One region of the Agrobacterium sp. SORGH_AS 787 genome, then DNA from elsewhere that is predicted to be linked to it. Evidence: riboswitches for the same ligand, from Rfam matches in the RefSeq annotation. Region 1 holds a riboswitch; each other region holds the start of a gene.
What was found. A riboswitch is a leader RNA that binds a small molecule or an ion and turns the genes downstream of it on or off. The one in region 1 is predicted to bind cobalamin.
Positions count from the first base shown of each region.

Region 2: linked by a shared signal. The riboswitch ahead of bluB (5,6-dimethylbenzimidazole synthase) and the one ahead of QE435_RS23490 (DUF1852 domain-containing protein) in region 1 are both predicted to bind cobalamin.
Region 3: linked by a shared signal. The riboswitch ahead of QE435_RS13705 (DUF1636 family protein) and the one ahead of QE435_RS23490 (DUF1852 domain-containing protein) in region 1 are both predicted to bind cobalamin.
Region 4: linked by a shared signal. The riboswitch ahead of QE435_RS05735 ((2Fe-2S) ferredoxin domain-containing protein) and the one ahead of QE435_RS23490 (DUF1852 domain-containing protein) in region 1 are both predicted to bind cobalamin.

Region 1 is NZ_JAUTBG010000003.1:4,458-8,667, forward strand. Features, by position in the region: gene QE435_RS23485 (methionine synthase) at 1-738, opposite strand, end outside; gene QE435_RS23490 (DUF1852 domain-containing protein) at 764-1,741, opposite strand; cobalamin riboswitch at 1,844-2,056, opposite strand; partial or broken gene QE435_RS23495 (DNA polymerase Y family protein) at 2,311-2,910, opposite strand; partial or broken gene QE435_RS23500 (ImuA family protein) at 2,831-3,579, opposite strand; partial or broken gene QE435_RS23505 (ATP-dependent DNA ligase) at 3,912-4,210, shown strand, end outside.
Region 2 is NZ_JAUTBG010000002.1:2,251,302-2,255,511, reverse strand. Features, by position in the region: gene QE435_RS20215 (EamA family transporter) at 1-695, opposite strand, end outside; gene QE435_RS20210 (LysE family translocator) at 739-1,374, opposite strand; gene bluB (5,6-dimethylbenzimidazole synthase) at 1,480-2,166, opposite strand; cobalamin riboswitch at 2,260-2,439, opposite strand; gene QE435_RS20200 (TolB family protein) at 2,473-3,303, opposite strand; gene QE435_RS20195 (NAD+ synthase) at 3,342-4,210, opposite strand, start outside.
Region 3 is NZ_JAUTBG010000002.1:909,208-913,417, forward strand. Features, by position in the region: gene cobN (cobaltochelatase subunit CobN) at 1-1,010, opposite strand, end outside; gene cobW (cobalamin biosynthesis protein CobW) at 1,017-2,054, opposite strand; gene QE435_RS13705 (DUF1636 family protein) at 2,048-2,473, opposite strand; cobalamin riboswitch at 2,590-2,803, opposite strand; gene cobO (cob(I)yrinic acid a,c-diamide adenosyltransferase) at 2,926-3,543, shown strand; gene QE435_RS13715 (cobyric acid synthase) at 3,547-4,210, shown strand, end outside.
Region 4 is NZ_JAUTBG010000001.1:1,311,713-1,315,922, forward strand. Features, by position in the region: gene QE435_RS05730 (TonB-dependent receptor) at 1-1,950, shown strand, start outside; cobalamin riboswitch at 2,477-2,666, shown strand; gene QE435_RS05735 ((2Fe-2S) ferredoxin domain-containing protein) at 2,696-3,556, shown strand; gene QE435_RS05740 (ABC transporter substrate-binding protein) at 3,558-4,210, shown strand, end outside.

The DNA.
Region 1 (4,210 bases):
GCTGGATTTCTGCAATTTGGGGAGAGTTTCCTCATACTGACGCCATTCTGAACCGAGGGTCTTTTTCCAATCCGTATTGGCCTTAATGCCGTAACCGTAGCAAATGTGGACGGCGGTCTCGCATTTCAGCCCTTCAATTGCCCTTTCCAAAGTCGCAACACCCCAGTCATTCACCTCGTCAAAGAAAACATTGAACGCAGGTTCATCGAACTGGATGATATCGACGCCGACAGCCTCCAGTTCCCTTGCTTCCTCGTTCAGTATCCCGGCAAATTCCCAGGCAAGCTTTTCACGGCTCTTATAATGGCCGTCAAACAGCGTATCGATCATCGTCATTGGACCCGGCAAAGCCCATTTGATGGGTTGTTTGGTCTGCTGACGCAAAAACCTGGCGTCTTCGACGAAAACTGGCTTCTGGCGAGAGACGCTCGAGACGACTGTCGGAACGCTCGCATCGTAGCGATCGCGAATTCTGACGGTTTCGCGTTTCTCGAAATCGACCCCTTCGAGATGCTCGATGAATGTCGTAACGAAATGCTGGCGAGTTTGCTCGCCATCACTGACGATATCGATGCCGGCCTGTTGTTGATCGTAAAGTGACAGGCGCAGGGCGTCTCTTTTGCCCTCCAGCAATTCCTCATCCTCCAGTTTCCAGGGCGACCACAGTTTCTTGGGCTCCGCAAGCCAGGAGGGTTTCGGCAGGCTGCCGGCTGTCGATGTGGGGAAAAGTGTCTTCACAATAAGGACCTCTTATAAGTGTTGATCAGGCGGCGCACTGGGCAAACAATTGCTCAAGGACGGCGCGGTATGGCTTGATGAAATGTTTTTCGGTGAATCTGCCCTGATCCACCGCTAGGCGATTGCGTTCTTCGCGGTCGTAGACGATCCGGGTCAGCGAATAATCCTGGTGCTTCAGATCGGGCTGGTAAAACGTCCCGGCCGCTGCATTAGCATTGTAGATCTCAGGGCGATAAATCTTCTGAAACGTTTCCATCGTGCTGACGATGCCGATGAGCTCGATATTGGAATAATCCCCCAGCAGGTCACCAACAAAATAGAAGGCCAGCGGCGCAACGCTGCCCGGAGGCATGAAGTGGCGAACCTCCAATCCCATTTTCCCGAAATACTGATCGGTGGACGAGAGCTCATGCTGCCGGTACTCGACGCCCACGACTGGGTGATGATTTTCGGTCCGGTGATAGGTCTTGCTGGTCGAGGCACTGATGCAAATGACCGGCGGCTTGCGAAAGTGCGACCGGTAGGCATCCGACTGCAGAAAGGACTTGAACAGGTTCCCATGCAGGTCGCCGAAATCGGCCGGAGTACTGAAGGCAGGAAGGCTCTTGTTATACGCCGGCAGCACGACGCTGAAGTCGTAGTCCCGCACATAGGAGGAGAAGTTATTCCCCACAATGCCGTCGATACGTTCGCCGGTCTTGTGATCGATGATCGTCGTCTTCAGTATCTCGATGAGAGGAAATTTCTCGCCTTTAAAATCGAGGCATATTTCGACCGAAATGATCTCTAGTTCGACTGAATACCGGTCCGATTTGGGATTATCCCAATACGCAAGGGCGTTGAAACGGCTATCGATCATCCGTAAGACATTGCGCAGGTTCTCCTGCCTCTTTTCGCCCATGGCCAGATTGGCGAAATTGGTGGTGATGCGCGTATGCTCCGAAGGGCGGTAGTCCTCGTCGAAGGGTACGCTCGTGATTGTGAAACTGCAGGTCTGAGACATGTTGTGCCCCTTTAAAGCTGGGGGCATGGGTCTGCGGACGCATAGCAAGACAGGCCGCTACAGCGCAGCCTTTGCTACGGCACACTGGGACACCCCGCCCGTGGACGTTACTTCGCCAAAGGCAGGTCTCCTGGCTCACGGTTCATCACTTCCGTCCGTCTTCCCGGGTAAACCAGTGACATACTGGACTTCAGCTCGCCGCTTACAGTTGCGGGGGCAGCGTCGGCATTTCCGAATGACACGGAGCACCGACTTCCCTCTTAGCTCCGGCACGTTGCGCGCAACGACCGGAGAACCTTAGGCACCATGACCATATTGAAGGGTAAGCCGTCAGTCAACATCATATAACGATATCTTTATATCGTTAAATCACAACTCGACCGCAGGCTTAGATCTGATGGATTGCGCGATTGCATGCGGCGTTGAAATACGACCCTTATACGCCGCAGCCGGACCCGCACCATTAACGGCATCGATCAGAATGTTGGCTTCAATCGCGCCCTATGGACGCTGGCCGAGGGAATGTAGCGCCTGAAAACCGCCAGATCGTAAAACCGTAGAGCCGCCAAACCGATCGTCTGGAAGCCCAGGGTCCTCAAGTCGGCGACGATCTTTTCCGGAAGTCGCAACAGAGAAAGCGGAAGCCTCTCGACCGCCTGAAGCGTCCCGCCCCTCGGGACAATGACGGTCTCTCTGTTGATCGCCCGCGCGCAGGCACGCGCCGCACCGCAAGTGTCTGCCACAGCAACGCGGGCATTGAGCTTCCTGCCTAAAAACTGGTTAACGATTGTTGTCGCCATTGGCAGCTCTCCGCCCTGCAGGTGATCGGCGCCCTCGGTATCTATCACGATGCCGTCGATCCCGTCGATGGCCACGATCGGCGAATAGACGGTCAATGCCCAAAGGGTGATCCGTTCAAGGGCAGCGGCGTCGGCCGCAGGGTCGGCCTCGACCATCATCAAGTCGCGGAAGATCGCCTGTGCTTTCGCGGCCGGCATCCCTGCTCTCACGCCCGCTTTCCCGGCGGCTGCATCGGCGGCAGAGACCCAGCGCTTCGACCCCGACTTGGCGATCACGGCAATGGCCTGTTCAGGCGGAATGGAGGGATCCGCGCGCCGTATTCGATCCGTCGGCAGATCGGGAAGATAGATGGATACGACCCTTGTCATCACACGCTCTCACGAGAAACTCAGCACACTCACCCACTTTCACGCGCATTAATTCCAGAAACCATTGTGCACTCCCCACCCCCGGAACCGGCAGTTCTTCCGACGGCATCACGCTGACCGGCCATCTGGTGGTCGAGGCCGCCGGTTGCCCGAAATCGTTCGCCTCCGTTTGCCGTCGCCAGCGTCGGACGGCGATGGCCATGGTTCTTGTCTTTTCAGCGACAAGCTGGAGACGCCGCGACGCCGTCATCGGCAACCGCACCAGTTCGCCGACGACAACGCCAAGGCCCCCAAATGAGAGGCACTCCTCCATGCTCGCCAGGACGTCCTCCTCCTTGTGTCCCTCAACGAATACGACCCGGTCAGGATGAAGGCCGACTTGCGCCAGCGCCGGCATGAAGAGGTCGGGCCTTGTCAAACACCATGCCATCTGGCCCTTTGTCCGGGCCGCTATTCCGGCAACGAAGAGCGCGGCGGCCGCGCCATCGACGGTGCCAGAACCTCCGCCTGCGAACTCATGAAGTGCCCCATAGGATCCCCGCCCGGCAAGACCGCATCGATCTCCAGCGCGCCGAAGGGAAGACAGCCGGCACGTCTGCTCGGCGCGCCCTGCATCGAGGCGATGCGCTCGCGCAGATCGGAGATCAACCTCTCTCGGGCAGCAGTCATCGTTCACGGCTCCCTTCAAGATCGTGTTCAAGGATCGACGTCATGTCGTTCAACCTATTTGTTCACTTTTTGTTCATGCCCGGCACAAGAGTCAAGCCGGGCTAACGTTCGGAAATCCGTCCTAATGTAAGGATAGAGAAATATTCTCTGCCGAATCAAACAACTAAAGATGAAAGAATTTTTTTGCAGCGGCATCCCTGGTTTGCGCGGGAATGTATATCGGAGGGTGCACATCGGTCAGCAGAGTATTCTTAAGGTTTTCTGTTGAACTGCCGCCATGACGACCCCCCCCCCCGAGATCTAAGCCGCTTCTTCGTGAGACTGAGGCCCCGATCCGCTCGAAGCCGCATCGGAAGCGAAATCCCGCGCAGCCACAGCTTCCGTTTGATCCGATGCCTGAACGCGTCGAGCCGGCGCTAGCGCAACTGAAAGCACATCCGCCAAAAGGTGATCAGTGGAGGTGGGAGCTGAAATGGGACGGCTATCGCCTAGCTGTCCATATTGAACCGAAACGTGTGCGAATCCTCACACGCGGTGGCCATGACTGGACGCATCGATTTCCAACGATCGAACAGGCGGCCCGAGCGCTCGGGCCGGCGACGATGATCATCGATGGCGAGGCGGTGGTGCT
Region 2 (4,210 bases), on a different contig from region 1:
CGCAGCAGAAGAAAGCTCCAGATGCCTGCCCCGATGATCGTTGCGCCATAGGCCATATAGGCGATGACCGCCACCGTCATCATGTTGGCATTTGCCAACCCTTCGCGAATCGCCTGCGGGCCTTCGAGCAGCAGCGAAAGTGCGACCAGCGGCAAAACCGGGGCGAGACTGGTCCAGGCGACAAAGGAAATGGCGTTGACGCGGCCCACCTTGCGGTTGACGATGTTGCCGACAGCCCAGCTGAAGGCCGCTCCTACGCACATCAACAGTGGCACGAGCGCTGTCAGTTCCAGACGTTCCAGGCCAATCACCGCAAGGCCGGAAAAGGCAACGGCTGCCCCGGCAATGTGAGACTTCAGCGGAATTTCACCCAGCAGCGTCACGGCCAGCGCCATGGTGAAAAAAGCCTGCGACTGCATGACGAGCGAGGCAAGTCCCGCAGGCAGACCCCATCTGATGGCTGTGTAGAGGAGCCCGAATTGCGCGCAGCCCATCACCATGCCGTAGACGACCATATGCTTCCAGGGAACCTTGGGGCGCGGCAGGAAGAAGATCAGCGGCACGGCTGCGAAGAGGTAGCGCAAGGCTGTGAGGAAAAGAGGCGGCATATCCATGACGCCGACTTTGATCACGACGAAGTTGAAGCCCCAGAGAAAAACGGTGACAAGGGCAAGAAGAATGTGCGGCACTGACATTGCTATATTCCAAAACTCGGCGCCGCACGGAATGGCGACGCTTTTAAGCGGCCGCCTTCTTCCAGCCTGCCGCGAGCAGTCCGGCACCGATCAAAAGTCCGCCACCGGTGCGGTTGACGACACGCTGGACGGAGGGCTTGCGGATGGTGTTGCGGGCTGCACTTGCCAGCAACCCATAAAGAGCGGCGTTGCAAGTCGCAAGCACAAGAAAAGTAACTTCGAAAATAAGCACCTGCGGCCAAAACGGCAGGGTCGGCACCAGGAACTGCGGCAGGAAGGCGACGAAGAAGATGATGCTCTTCGGGTTCAGCGCCGTGACGATGTAGGTGTGCAGGAAGATCTTGAGCGGACGCTCGCGGCCCGTCACGTCACCCTCGCCTTGCGCCGACGTGCCGACAGGCGCGCGCCAGAGCTTGATGCCGAGATAGATCAGGTAGGCAGCACCCACCCACTTCAAGACAGTGAAGAGAACGGCGGAGGTCGCGAGCAGTGCACCGAGACCCAGCATGGACGCGGTCATGGCGGTGAAGTCGCCGAGGGCCACGCCGGCAACAGTGGCGCTGCTTGCCTTGCGACCGTGACCAAGCGCGTAGGAAATGACCAGCAAGATCGTTGGTCCGGGAATGGCGAGCATAATGGCGGATGCGGCAACGAAGGCCAGCCAGTTTTCAATCGGCATAATATGATCCCCTCTCGAAATGAGAGTGAACTAAGCCACCGGCCATGAGGACTGGCAAGTGGATTTTGGCTGACTGATACGCCCACCGACAAGATGGCCTCTTCGCTACTTGGCACCCCACCGGTCTTTGAAAATCAGTTCGTCCAGCGGCAAACGCTGACGCCAACCCTTCACCGCTAACTCAGGCTCGGCGTAGAGTTCAGCGACGTAGCCGAGGCAGAGCCATGCGACGATTTCGATATGCTCGGGGATGCCCAAAATCTTTCGGATATCATTGTCATGAAAGATGCTAACCCAACCGACGCCCACACTTTCGGCACGTGCCGCCAGCCAGAGGTTCTGCACAGCGCAGACGGTGGAGTAGACATCCATACGCGGATTGTGCGTTCGCCCCAACACGACATCGCCACCTCTTGTGGTGTCGCAGGTGACGCAGATGGAGAGCGGCGCCTTTCTGATGCCCTCCAGCTTGAGGCTTCGATAGAGGGCCTGCTTTTCGTCCGCGAACATCAAAGCGGCTTCCTCATTGGCGCGGCTGAAAGCCTGCCATGCGGCATCTTTGATGTCTGTATCGCTGACGAGGGTAAAATTCCACGGCTGCATAAAGCCCACCGAGGGCGCGGCGTGGGCTGCGGAAAGCAGCTTGTTGATCAGCTCATCCGAGAGCGGGTTCGGCAGAAACTCGTTGCGGACATCGCGACGTGTCTCGATGGCGCGGTAGACCGCAGCCTTTTCGTCTTCAGCAAATTCCAAGGCCGGCATCAGGCCGTGCCGGGTATCATCAGGTCGCATCGTCAATCCCCAACAATGCAGAAGAAACCGCATGAGCGTGCCAATCGGGGCACTGCACACCGTTCTTCCTCACAACCTGCCGCCGTCCGCGCGGACTGGTCTATCGTGTCAGGCCGGTCTTCTGACTTGGCTTCTTCTGCCCGTTACCGCCTTCCCGATTGCTCAGTGGCTTATGGCAACAGGCATCCGCCTTACAGCGTTGGGCACGTTGCGGTCTTGCACCGCATTCCCGATTCTCCTGCCAAAGCAGGCACCTGACGACGTTGCGTATGGGCAATTGCCGATCGGAAGGCAAGCGCGCTACGTCTATCCAACCGGAAAATATCGCACATAGGCGAATTCGTCACCGTCCGCTGACCAGTTGGGTGAGTTCATTGTCCCCTGCCCGCCGAAGAGACCGAAGAGCGTTTCGACGTTGCCACCATCGGTATCCATCAGTCGCACGCGAACATCGAGATCACGCGGATGGTCAAAGACGTCGCCGTCATAGGAAATGAAAACGACCTTGTCTCCCTTGGGCGAGGGATGCGGAAACCAGTCGCCATATGGGCTATCGGTGATGCGCTCCACATCCGATCCGTCCGGCCTCACCCGCCAAATCTGCATCTGCCCGGTGCGGCTGGAGTTGAAGTAGATCCACTGACCATCGGCTGAATAATCCGGGCCGTCATTTCGCCCCTCGCCATGGGTCAGGCGTATTTCGGTGCCGGTCTCGATGTCCATGGCATAGATATCGAAAACCTGATCCCTGATCCCGCAATAGGCGAAGCTTTTGCCATCCGGCGCCCAGCCATGCCAGTAGGACGGCAGGTTCCGCGTCATCAGTTTCGGCGTGCCGCCGATGGATGGAAGAAGATAGATGGCGCTTTTGCCGAATTCGACCTTATCGGAAATGGCATAAACAGAACCGTCCGGCGAGACGCCGTGGTCGTTGTTGCACTGGACGGCAAAGCCAGTGTCTACCTTATCGACGGAGATGTCTCCGGCAAGAAACAGACGGTAGAGAGCTCCATCGCTGTTCAGCAACAGATACTGCCCGTCCGGAGACCAGTTCGGGGCTTCGAACAGCTTTTCCGTCTGCCAGACCACGCGGTTCTCGCGGGTGCGGACATTGAATATCTCGACTGAACTTCGCATCGTTCCTCCCGTTGCGATTGCCCTTGGACCAGTCGGAGTTACCTGTCGCGGAACCGATTGGTGATCGGATACCGGCGATCGCGACCGAAGTTTTTCTTGGTGATCTTCACGCCTGGCGCAGACTGGCGGCGCTTATATTCGGCGAGATAGAGCAGATGCTCGATGCGGTGGACCGTCGCGAGATCGTGACCGCGGGCCACGATCTCATCGACGGACATTTCCTGCTCCACCAGGCACTCGAGAATATCGTCGAGAACCGGATAGGGTGGCAGCGAGTCCTGGTCGGTTTGGTTGGGACGCAACTCGGCAGAGGGTGCCTTGGAAATGATGTTGGCCGGGATGACTTCGCCCGAAGGCCCAAGCGCGCCAGGCGGCACGTGGGCGTTGCGCCATCTTGAGATGGCATAGACCTGCATCTTATAGAGGTCCTTGATCGGGTTGAAGCCGCCATTCATGTCACCGTAGAGCGTCGCATAGCCGACGGACATCTCCGATTTGTTGCCGGTCGTCACGACCATCGAGCCGAACTTGTTGGATACGCCCATCAGGATCGTACCGCGCGCGCGGCTTTGCAGGTTCTCCTCGGTGATGCCCTCTTCCGTTCCTTCGAACAAATCCGACAGTGCCGACATGAAGCCATCGACAGGTTCGGCAATCGGAACGATATCATAACGGCAGCCAAGCGCCTTGGCGCAATCGGCAGCATCCTTCAGCGATTCTTCCGAGGTGTAGCGGTAGGGCAGCATGATACAGCGCACCCGCTCCTCGCCCAGCGCATCGACCGCGATCGCGGCGCAGATGGCCGAGTCGATACCGCCGGAAAGGCCGAGAACGACGCTCTTGAAGCCGTTCTTGTTGACGTAATCGCGGAAGCCCAGCATGCAGGCGCGATAATCGGCCTCCTCAC
Region 3 (4,210 bases), on a different contig from region 1:
GGATCGGACTGTTTGAATGAGATCGCACCTGCCAGAATGCGCCCATCGAGTTCCGGCAAGACCACATGCATGGCAAGATCGGATGGATTGAGGCCCCGCATGTTCTCGGCCCAGCCATCGCGCCGGGTCGTGGCCATGATCACTTGGAACACCGGCACGCCCACCCGGTCGAACAGGCTCGTGCCGTCCTGATCCGTCTGGCTGGCAAAGGCAGTGGCGGCGATAATGGCAGCGGGTTTCAGCGGTACCAGCGCGTCTTCGAGGAATCGGATCGCTTCACCATCCTTCAGGCCGCTGACGAAGATCGGCAGGGGTGCGAAACCGCGGGACTTCAGCGCCTCGAAGAGCGCATCGATTGGTGCAACATCGGCAGCCAGAAGCATGGAGCGATAGAAAAGGATGGGAAGTCTTATCGCTTCGGGGGCAAAAGCCGCGAGCACCTCATCGACATGGACGGCGCCAAGACCCGGCAGATAGAAGCCGGACTTCGGCAGCGGCTCCGGCGTGAAGCCAGGCCAGGCACCCTCCTCAGCAAAAGCGGCAAGACCTTCCGAAAGCCGGCGCATGTTCTGCGGGCCGCCTTCGCGGAAGAAGGAGAGGATTGAAGCGAGCCACGTCTGGTCGATTGTGGATTGCGCCTCGAGCTTTTCGTCGCGCTCGCTACACTCACCCGGCAGGAGCAGGAGCTTGACGCCGCGCCTGCGCGCCATCATCGCCAGCTGATCGACGCCGTAGCGCCAACGGTCCGCCCCGCCAAGAATCCGGATAAGGATCAGCTTGGCATGTTCTGCTGTCTTTTCGATCCAGAGGTCGACGGACATAGGATGGCGCAGTTCGGAGAGATTGGCGACGCTGAGCGAAACGCCAGATTCTTCAGGCCAGGCGTGCTGCAAACCGGCCAGATCGCTTGACGAGAAAGACAACACCACCACATCCGCCTGGGGCTGGTTGAGATCAACCGGCTCGATCAGGTCGTCTAGCGACGAAGATGTGGTGGCGAGAATATGCATGATGCGTCAGGCAGCCAGCATCTGTTCGATCTTCTCGCGGTTGAGGCCCTTTTCGCCAATTACCACCAGCGCAGAACGCCGCACTTCGCCCGCAGCCCAAGGGCGATCGAAATAGTGGTTCACGCGCGAGCCGACCGCCTGAACCTGCAAACGCATCGGCTTGGCCGAGACTTCGACGAAACCTTTGATGCGCAACACATTCTCGGAGGCCGCGGTTAGAGCGATACGCTCCGCCAGCGACTCAGGATCGGATACCGCGCCAAGCTCGACGACGAAGCTATCGAACTCGTCATGATCGTGGTCTTCCTCCTCGTCATGGTGGGTATGGCGGTTTTCGATATCGTTCTCGACCGCAAGCCCGAGACCGATGAGAACCGCAGGATCGATCTGGCCATGGGATGCGACGACGATCTTCGCAGCCTTTGGCAGATGCTCGCCGATATGCGCCTTGGCGCGTTCCAGACCATTCGCATCGAGAAGATCGCCCTTGGTCAGCACGATCAGATCGGCGCAGGCGATCTGGTCTTCGAAGACTTCTTCGACCGGATCGTCATGATCGAGCGCTTCGTCATTGGCGCGCTGGGCGGCGAGCGCATCCATGTCATGCGACACCATGCCTTCCGCCAAGGCCGCACCATCGGCCACCGCAACGACGGCGTCGACGGTCACGCGGCTTTTGATTGCCGGCCACTGGAAGGCCTGCACAAGCGGCTTTGGTAGTGCGAGGCCCGAGGTTTCGATCAGGATATGTTCGACCTTGGGCTGGCGGCTGAGGATCTGTTCGATGGCCGGCTGAAAGTCGTCAGCGACCGTGCAGCAGATGCAGCCATTGGCAAGCTCGACGATATTTTCCTCCGGGCAGCTTTCGATGCCGCAGCCTTTGAGGATTTCGCCATCGATGCCGACATCGCCGAACTCGTTGACGATGATCGCCAATCGCTTGCCATCGAGCTTTTCGAGAAGGCCGCGCAGCAGCGTGGTTTTGCCGGCGCCCAGAAAGCCGGTGACGATGGTGCAGGGAACGCGCTCTAGCGTGGTCATGATGTCTCCTCGACGAAATTCAAAGGGGGAATACGCGCGACCATGCCGCGCTTCAAACTATCGGGACGGCCGCGCCAGGGCATCAGGCCATCGGTGGACGTGGAAAGCAGGCGCGCACCGGTGATGAGATCCTCGGCGTTTTCAGGCGTCAGCCCGCCAAACACATAGGACCAGCCGTCGGCTGTGCGCATTGCGGCGCTGGCACCACGCTTGCAATTGGCGAGGCAATTGACGCTGTGCACCTCGACATTTACCTCGGCGCCAAGCGCGATCGCCGCTTGCGCGAGAAGCGCACCAGGACGGGGCTCCGCATTTGGCTCCGCCTCGTCGCGGCAGCTGCGACAGACATAAACGACCAGGCCGGACGCTTCGCGCGTGTCGGTTGATCCTTCAGTCCGTGACGATGTTGAGGTGATATCCAAACCGTATCCGCTTCCGCCATTCAAACATGCAAGGGGTGCGGATACCGAAGACGGAATGCGAGACAGCGCAAACCGAAACTCGGCGAGACCGACTGACCGGAGCACCCCGCCCGGCAGACGTTTTGTTCTGAAACGGCAGGTCTCCTGGCTTGCGGCTTGAACGAGCGCCCTTGCACCGCCTTCCCGGATCGAAATCCAGTGGCTTTACGGTGTGGGCTCGCCGCTTACAGTTGCGGGGGCAGCCACGGATTGACCCGAGAAGTGGGCGGAACCGTGTTCCCTCTTAGCTTTTCCCGTTGCCGGAAAAAGACCGTCAGTGCCTTACCTTTACGGGCAAGCCGCGGCTTGGTCAATGCAGGCGTTGGCACGCGGCTCATCGGCTCCATTGCGGAGGAGGGCGTTTTGACTATAGTCGCCGCTTCTAAAAACGGCTCGGAAGGACGTGGGACATCATGACACGCGAGATCAGCGACAGCGAGGCCGCCCGCCACCGCGAAAAGATGGTGAACCGCAAGAGCGTGCAGGATGCCGAAGTCGCCGAAAAGACCATCGAGAAGGGTCTGCTGATGGTCAATACCGGTCCCGGCAAGGGCAAGTCGACGGCCGCGTTCGGGCTTGCGCTTCGAATGCTCGGCACGGGAAGACGCGTCGGCATCGTTCAGTTCATCAAGGGTGCGTGGTCGACCGGCGAGCAGCAGGCGCTGACCATTTTCGGCGACCGGGTGGAATGGCGCACCATGGGCGAAGGTTTCACGTGGGACACGCAGGATCTGAAGCGCGACGTCGCGGCAGCCACGAAAGCCTGGGACGAAGCCAAAATGCTGATGGCCGACGAAACGATCGGACTTCTGGTCTTGGACGAGCTGAACATCGCGCTTCGCTACGACTATCTCGATCTGACGGAGGTCGTCGCCACCTTGCAGAACCGCCGCCCTGATCTCCACATCATCGTTACCGGGCGTAACGCCAAGCCACCGCTCATCGAGGCAGCTGACATGGTGACGGAGATGACGCTGGTGAAGCACCACTTCAAGGCAGGCGTCAAAGCCCAATCCGGCATCGAGTACTGATCCATGGCCGCCAGATCCATCATGTTTCAGGGAACCGGCTCGGATGTCGGCAAGTCGCTGATGGTGGCAGGTCTGGCGCGCGCCTTTACCCAGCGCGGACTTTCGGTTTTGCCCTTCAAGCCGCAGAACATGTCTAACAACGCGGCGGTGACGGCAGATGGCGGCGAGATCGGCAGGGCGCAAGCTTTGCAGGCGCGCGCCGCTGGCGTGCCGCTGTCAGTGCACATGAACCCGGTTCTGTTGAAACCCCAGAGCGAAACGGGTGCGCAGGTCGTGGTTCAGGGAAAAATTCTCGGCAATGCGAAAGCAGCCGACTATCAACAGATGAAGGCCGGGCTGATGCCCCGGGTGCTCGAAAGCTTCGAGCATCTGAAAGCCCGCGCCGATCTGGTCCTCGTGGAAGGTGCCGGCAGCGCTTCGGAAGTCAATCTGCGCGCCAACGACATTGCCAATATGGGCTTTGCCCGGGCAGCCGATGTCCCCGTGATCCTGATCGGCGATATCGACCGGGGAGGGGTCATTGCCAGCCTCGTCGGCACGAAGACAGTGGTGGATGCGGACGACGCCTCGATGATTGAGGGATTCATCGTCAACCGTTTTCGCGGCGACCCTTCGCTCTTCGATGAAGGCATGCGCGTTATTGCCGAGCATACTGGCTGGAGCTCCA
Region 4 (4,210 bases), on a different contig from region 1:
CTCTACACGACAGGCGGGTTATACGGCCAGCAGGCTTATCCAAGCGCATCGTTGCCCGGCTCGTTTGGGGGATCAGACGGTATGGACAGGCCTGGGTTTTTGGAGCCAACCGGCGGCAACGGCAGTGTTGCCGCTGCCTATCGATCTGAAAACCTCGATATCGTCGCTGGCTTTGCCCGTCGCCAGAACGGTAATTACCACGCCGGCACGAAGGGCGATGTGCCCAGTCCAGTTCTGTTTCCTGATTGCGGCAGGGTCACAGAACAGTTGACTTGCAGTCTCCCTCGACCCGGTTGGACTGCAGTCGGGTTCTCCGGCCTGAACCGGTTCCGTGCGGGAGAGGAGGTTCTCAACACGTCGCAGAGCAACACCTCGACCCTCTTAAAAACCACCGTTCGGTTACCCTACGATCAGAAGATCGATCTCGGCTACATTCATTATGAAAGCCGATATGGAGAGATCATGCCGTCCCAGATCGTATATTCAGGAGATTATGGGGCCTATCAAGCCACGTTGAGCCAAGTGGAGATGGATACGTATACAGCCAAATATGGCTGGAATCCTGAGGATTCAGATCTTGTGAACGTCAAACTGTCTGCATGGATGACGAACGCCGATCTCACAACGCCTATGCAATGGTATTGGCCCGCTGTCGGCACGCCGGCTGATCCCACTTTTGACAACTACTATGGTGCTGCGAACCGGCGCTGGGGCATCAATGCGGAGAATACGTCACGTTTCGACACCGCTTGGGGCGACCTGTCGTTCAACTACGGAGGCTCCTTCACGCACGAGCTTATCGAGCCAGGCGAAGGAGCAAATCTACCGAATGCGCGAGAGGGAAACCGCCGTGAAGCAAGCATCTTCACTTCCGGTGAATGGAAGCCGACGCAATGGCTGACGTTGAACGGTTCTCTCAGATATTCAGAGTTCAAATCGAGAGACACTCGGCCATGGGAAACGACCACCTATCCATTGAGCTACAATGGCCAGGTGCTGAGCTTCAATTCCTCGGCTGAACGGGCTGCATATCGTCGAGCCCATCCCGGCTCGACCAATCTTCTCGCCGTGACCACCTCGAACTCCGGCGTTTATCAATCCTATGAAGATAGCGGCTTTGCTCCCATGGGCAGCGTTATGGTGGAACCCTGGGATGGTATCCAGTTCTACTCGAAATATGCCGAAGCTCTGCGTATGCCCAGCCTTTTCGAGACCACACGAGGATTTTCGTTCTACGGCGGCGATTTTCCACCGGGCCAAGCCAATCCTCTGCGGCCTGAGCACGCTCGGACATGGGAGTTTGGATCTAATGTGATGAGCGACAGCATCTTCACCGCAGGAGACGAACTCAAACTGAAGGCCAGCTATTTCCATAATCGGGTGGACAACTATCTCACCAGATCTCTCAATCAAGGGAGAGCCTATATCGTCAATATCGACTATGCCAAGTTGGAGGGTGTTGAGCTGGCAGCATCCTACGACGCGGGCGACTTTTTTGGCGACCTGTCCTACACCCGTTACCTACGAACAGAGTTCTGCTCTCGTCCCGGACAAGTTTCCGGCACGTCGTATACAGCCCTTTGCTCAAGCGGCGGCGTTGCCAATAGTTATGTCATCAACCAACTTCCACCGAAAGACAGCCTCTCGCTCACTCTTGGCATGCGGGCTCTGGACGAAACTCTTACCTTCGGCGGCAGGTTGAATTACATCGGCAACCGTCCCACGACCGCTTTGGGGGTATCAAACTCCACAGGTGGAAGCCTGACCCATGTGGAGTGGAAACCCTACACCGTGGTTGACCTCTTCGCCAGCTATAAGGTCAACGACAACCTTAAGATCGATGCCGCCATCGATAATGTTGCGGATACCTATTACATGGATACGCTGACGCTCGGACTGATGCCTTCACCGGGTCGAACGTTCCGGCTCAACCTGACCGCAAAATTCTGACTGGTATCACAGCGGCAACCCCGCATCGTTGATGGACAAGGAATGGAGCCTGTCGACGGACGTCGGACTTAGTGGTGCCGGTGCTTGCGGGTCATGGGCACTCTTGAAAGCCCATGATGGCATGCGGAAGCGTTGATAGTCGAAACCGGCTCCGTCCACGCTTGGCCTCGATTCCTTTTTCCAACGTGGCGAATTTCGAGCTTGCCGTCGCAATGACTTTATCATAAATGGTATAACATTACATATCGGCTGGATGAGAATTCGTGTGACTTAAAATGAAGAAACCCACCTCGGTGCACTGCCTCGAATGCCAGAATTTGACGAAGAAACCTCCAGTGCTGTCCCGCCCAAGATCATCGTGTCGAGGGGGTGCGGTAAATTCACTCTAAGGGACGTTCGTACAGATATTTGAGCTTCAGCGTCGTGCGCCGGTCTGCAAATGATCAATGGAAATCCTTTTTCATCGCAAGTTGGTCCGCCACACTTTTGCGATGGTGTTGCGCCGTTGACAGGAATGGCGCGCCATGTAGATTTGGCCAGTCATGGTTCTTTCACCTCGGTGGAAGCTAAGAGGGAATTCGGTGCAAAACCGGAGCTGTCCCGCAACTGTAAGCGGCGAGCCGTTTGTCCGATATGTCACTGGCAGAATTGCCGGGAAGACGGAAAACGGCATTGACCCGCGAGCCAGGAGACCTGCCTGACGATATATAATTCCGTGGTCGGGGTGTGCCACAGGAATGATTGTGTGCTGACGGTGTGGTCAGATGCGCCATCATTTTTGCTGCCTCCTCCAATTGAGATTCAGGCAGTGCGCAGCGAACAACAGCATCCAGATCGACCAGCAAGGCGCGGAATTCTCCTGATTGCAAAATCCGCCTTTGCGGCCGCGCCCCATAGGGAAATGCAGCGACTGGCAGCGCAACTGGGCGAGTTATGCCCCGAGGACGTCGTCAGTTTTGCATTTACCGAACAAGGTACGCCCTCATTCTTCGAAGGGTTGGTTGCCCTGGTGGCCCGAAACCTTAACCACATCATCATCCTTCCGTTGATTTTGCCGATGGAACCCAGCTTTTTCCGATGGTTAGACAAATCGATAAAGCGCTGGCGAGGCTCCGGGGAACAGCCATGGCCTGGGGTATCGATCACTCAAGACATCGCCTCCTCTCCCTTCATGTTACCGCTAGTTGCTGATCTTCTGAGGGAGCCGAAAATCGTTGAGAGTGCCGAAGGAAAAGCTGTTGCTCTCGAGGGAACGATCGTGCCGCAGCAGCGGTACCGTGTTCTCGTTTGCTCTGGTGCAACGTGCAACAGCGCAGGTGCCGATACGATCTGGAACCATCTACGCAATCAGCAGGAACGTCAGAAACTGCGCATTGTCGGCGAAGGCACTATGACGGCGAAGTCGACGTGCCTCGGGCCCTGCAGTCTGGCACCGGTATTACAGGTGTTTCCAGAGGGTACCTATTACGGCGGTGTGACCGAGCAGGCCGTGGATGACATCATATCCTGCCATTTACTCGGCGGCCGTGTGGTCGAGACTTATGCGTATCACCCCACAGGCCACAAGCAGCGCCTGAAAAATCCCCAAATTGATCCGAGGAGATAAGATGTTATCCAGATTCACGTCCTGCGTTGCTTTTGCTGGGCTCGCCGCCGTTGGCATAATGGCAGCGGCTTCAACTGCCGTCGCTGCGGACTCACTCCATGTTGGTGCGACCTACATCACCAGTGGCACTGATCCGGCCAAAGGTTCGAACGGTTGGGCATTGACGAGTCATGGTGTTGGCGAAAATCTGTTTACCGTCGACCGCGACGGCAAACTGGTTCCGGAACTGGCTGAAAGTGCCAAGCGCGACGACGATTTTACGTGGACGATAGAGCTTAGGCCAGGCCGCATGTTTTCTGATGGATCTGCTGTTACGGCAAAGGCTCTGGCAACTGGTTTTGAGAACACGTTTGCGAAAAACAAAGCCGCCCTTGCCACTGGTGGGAAGCTAAGCTTCGAAGCGGTCAACGACTTAACGCTCAAGGTAAAAACGGAAAAACCGATACCCTACATCCCTGCTCTGTTTGCGGAGTGGCCGATGGTTGCTTACACACTCTCGGCGAATGGTGAGGCAACGTTCACCGGCCCCTACAAAATCGCTGCCTTTAAAAGTGACGCTTCCATTACACTCGAGCCGAACACCTATTTTCCCGGTTCAGACAAACGTTCGCAAGTTGAGTTCCGAAAGTTCGGGGATGCGCAGAGTATGACGCT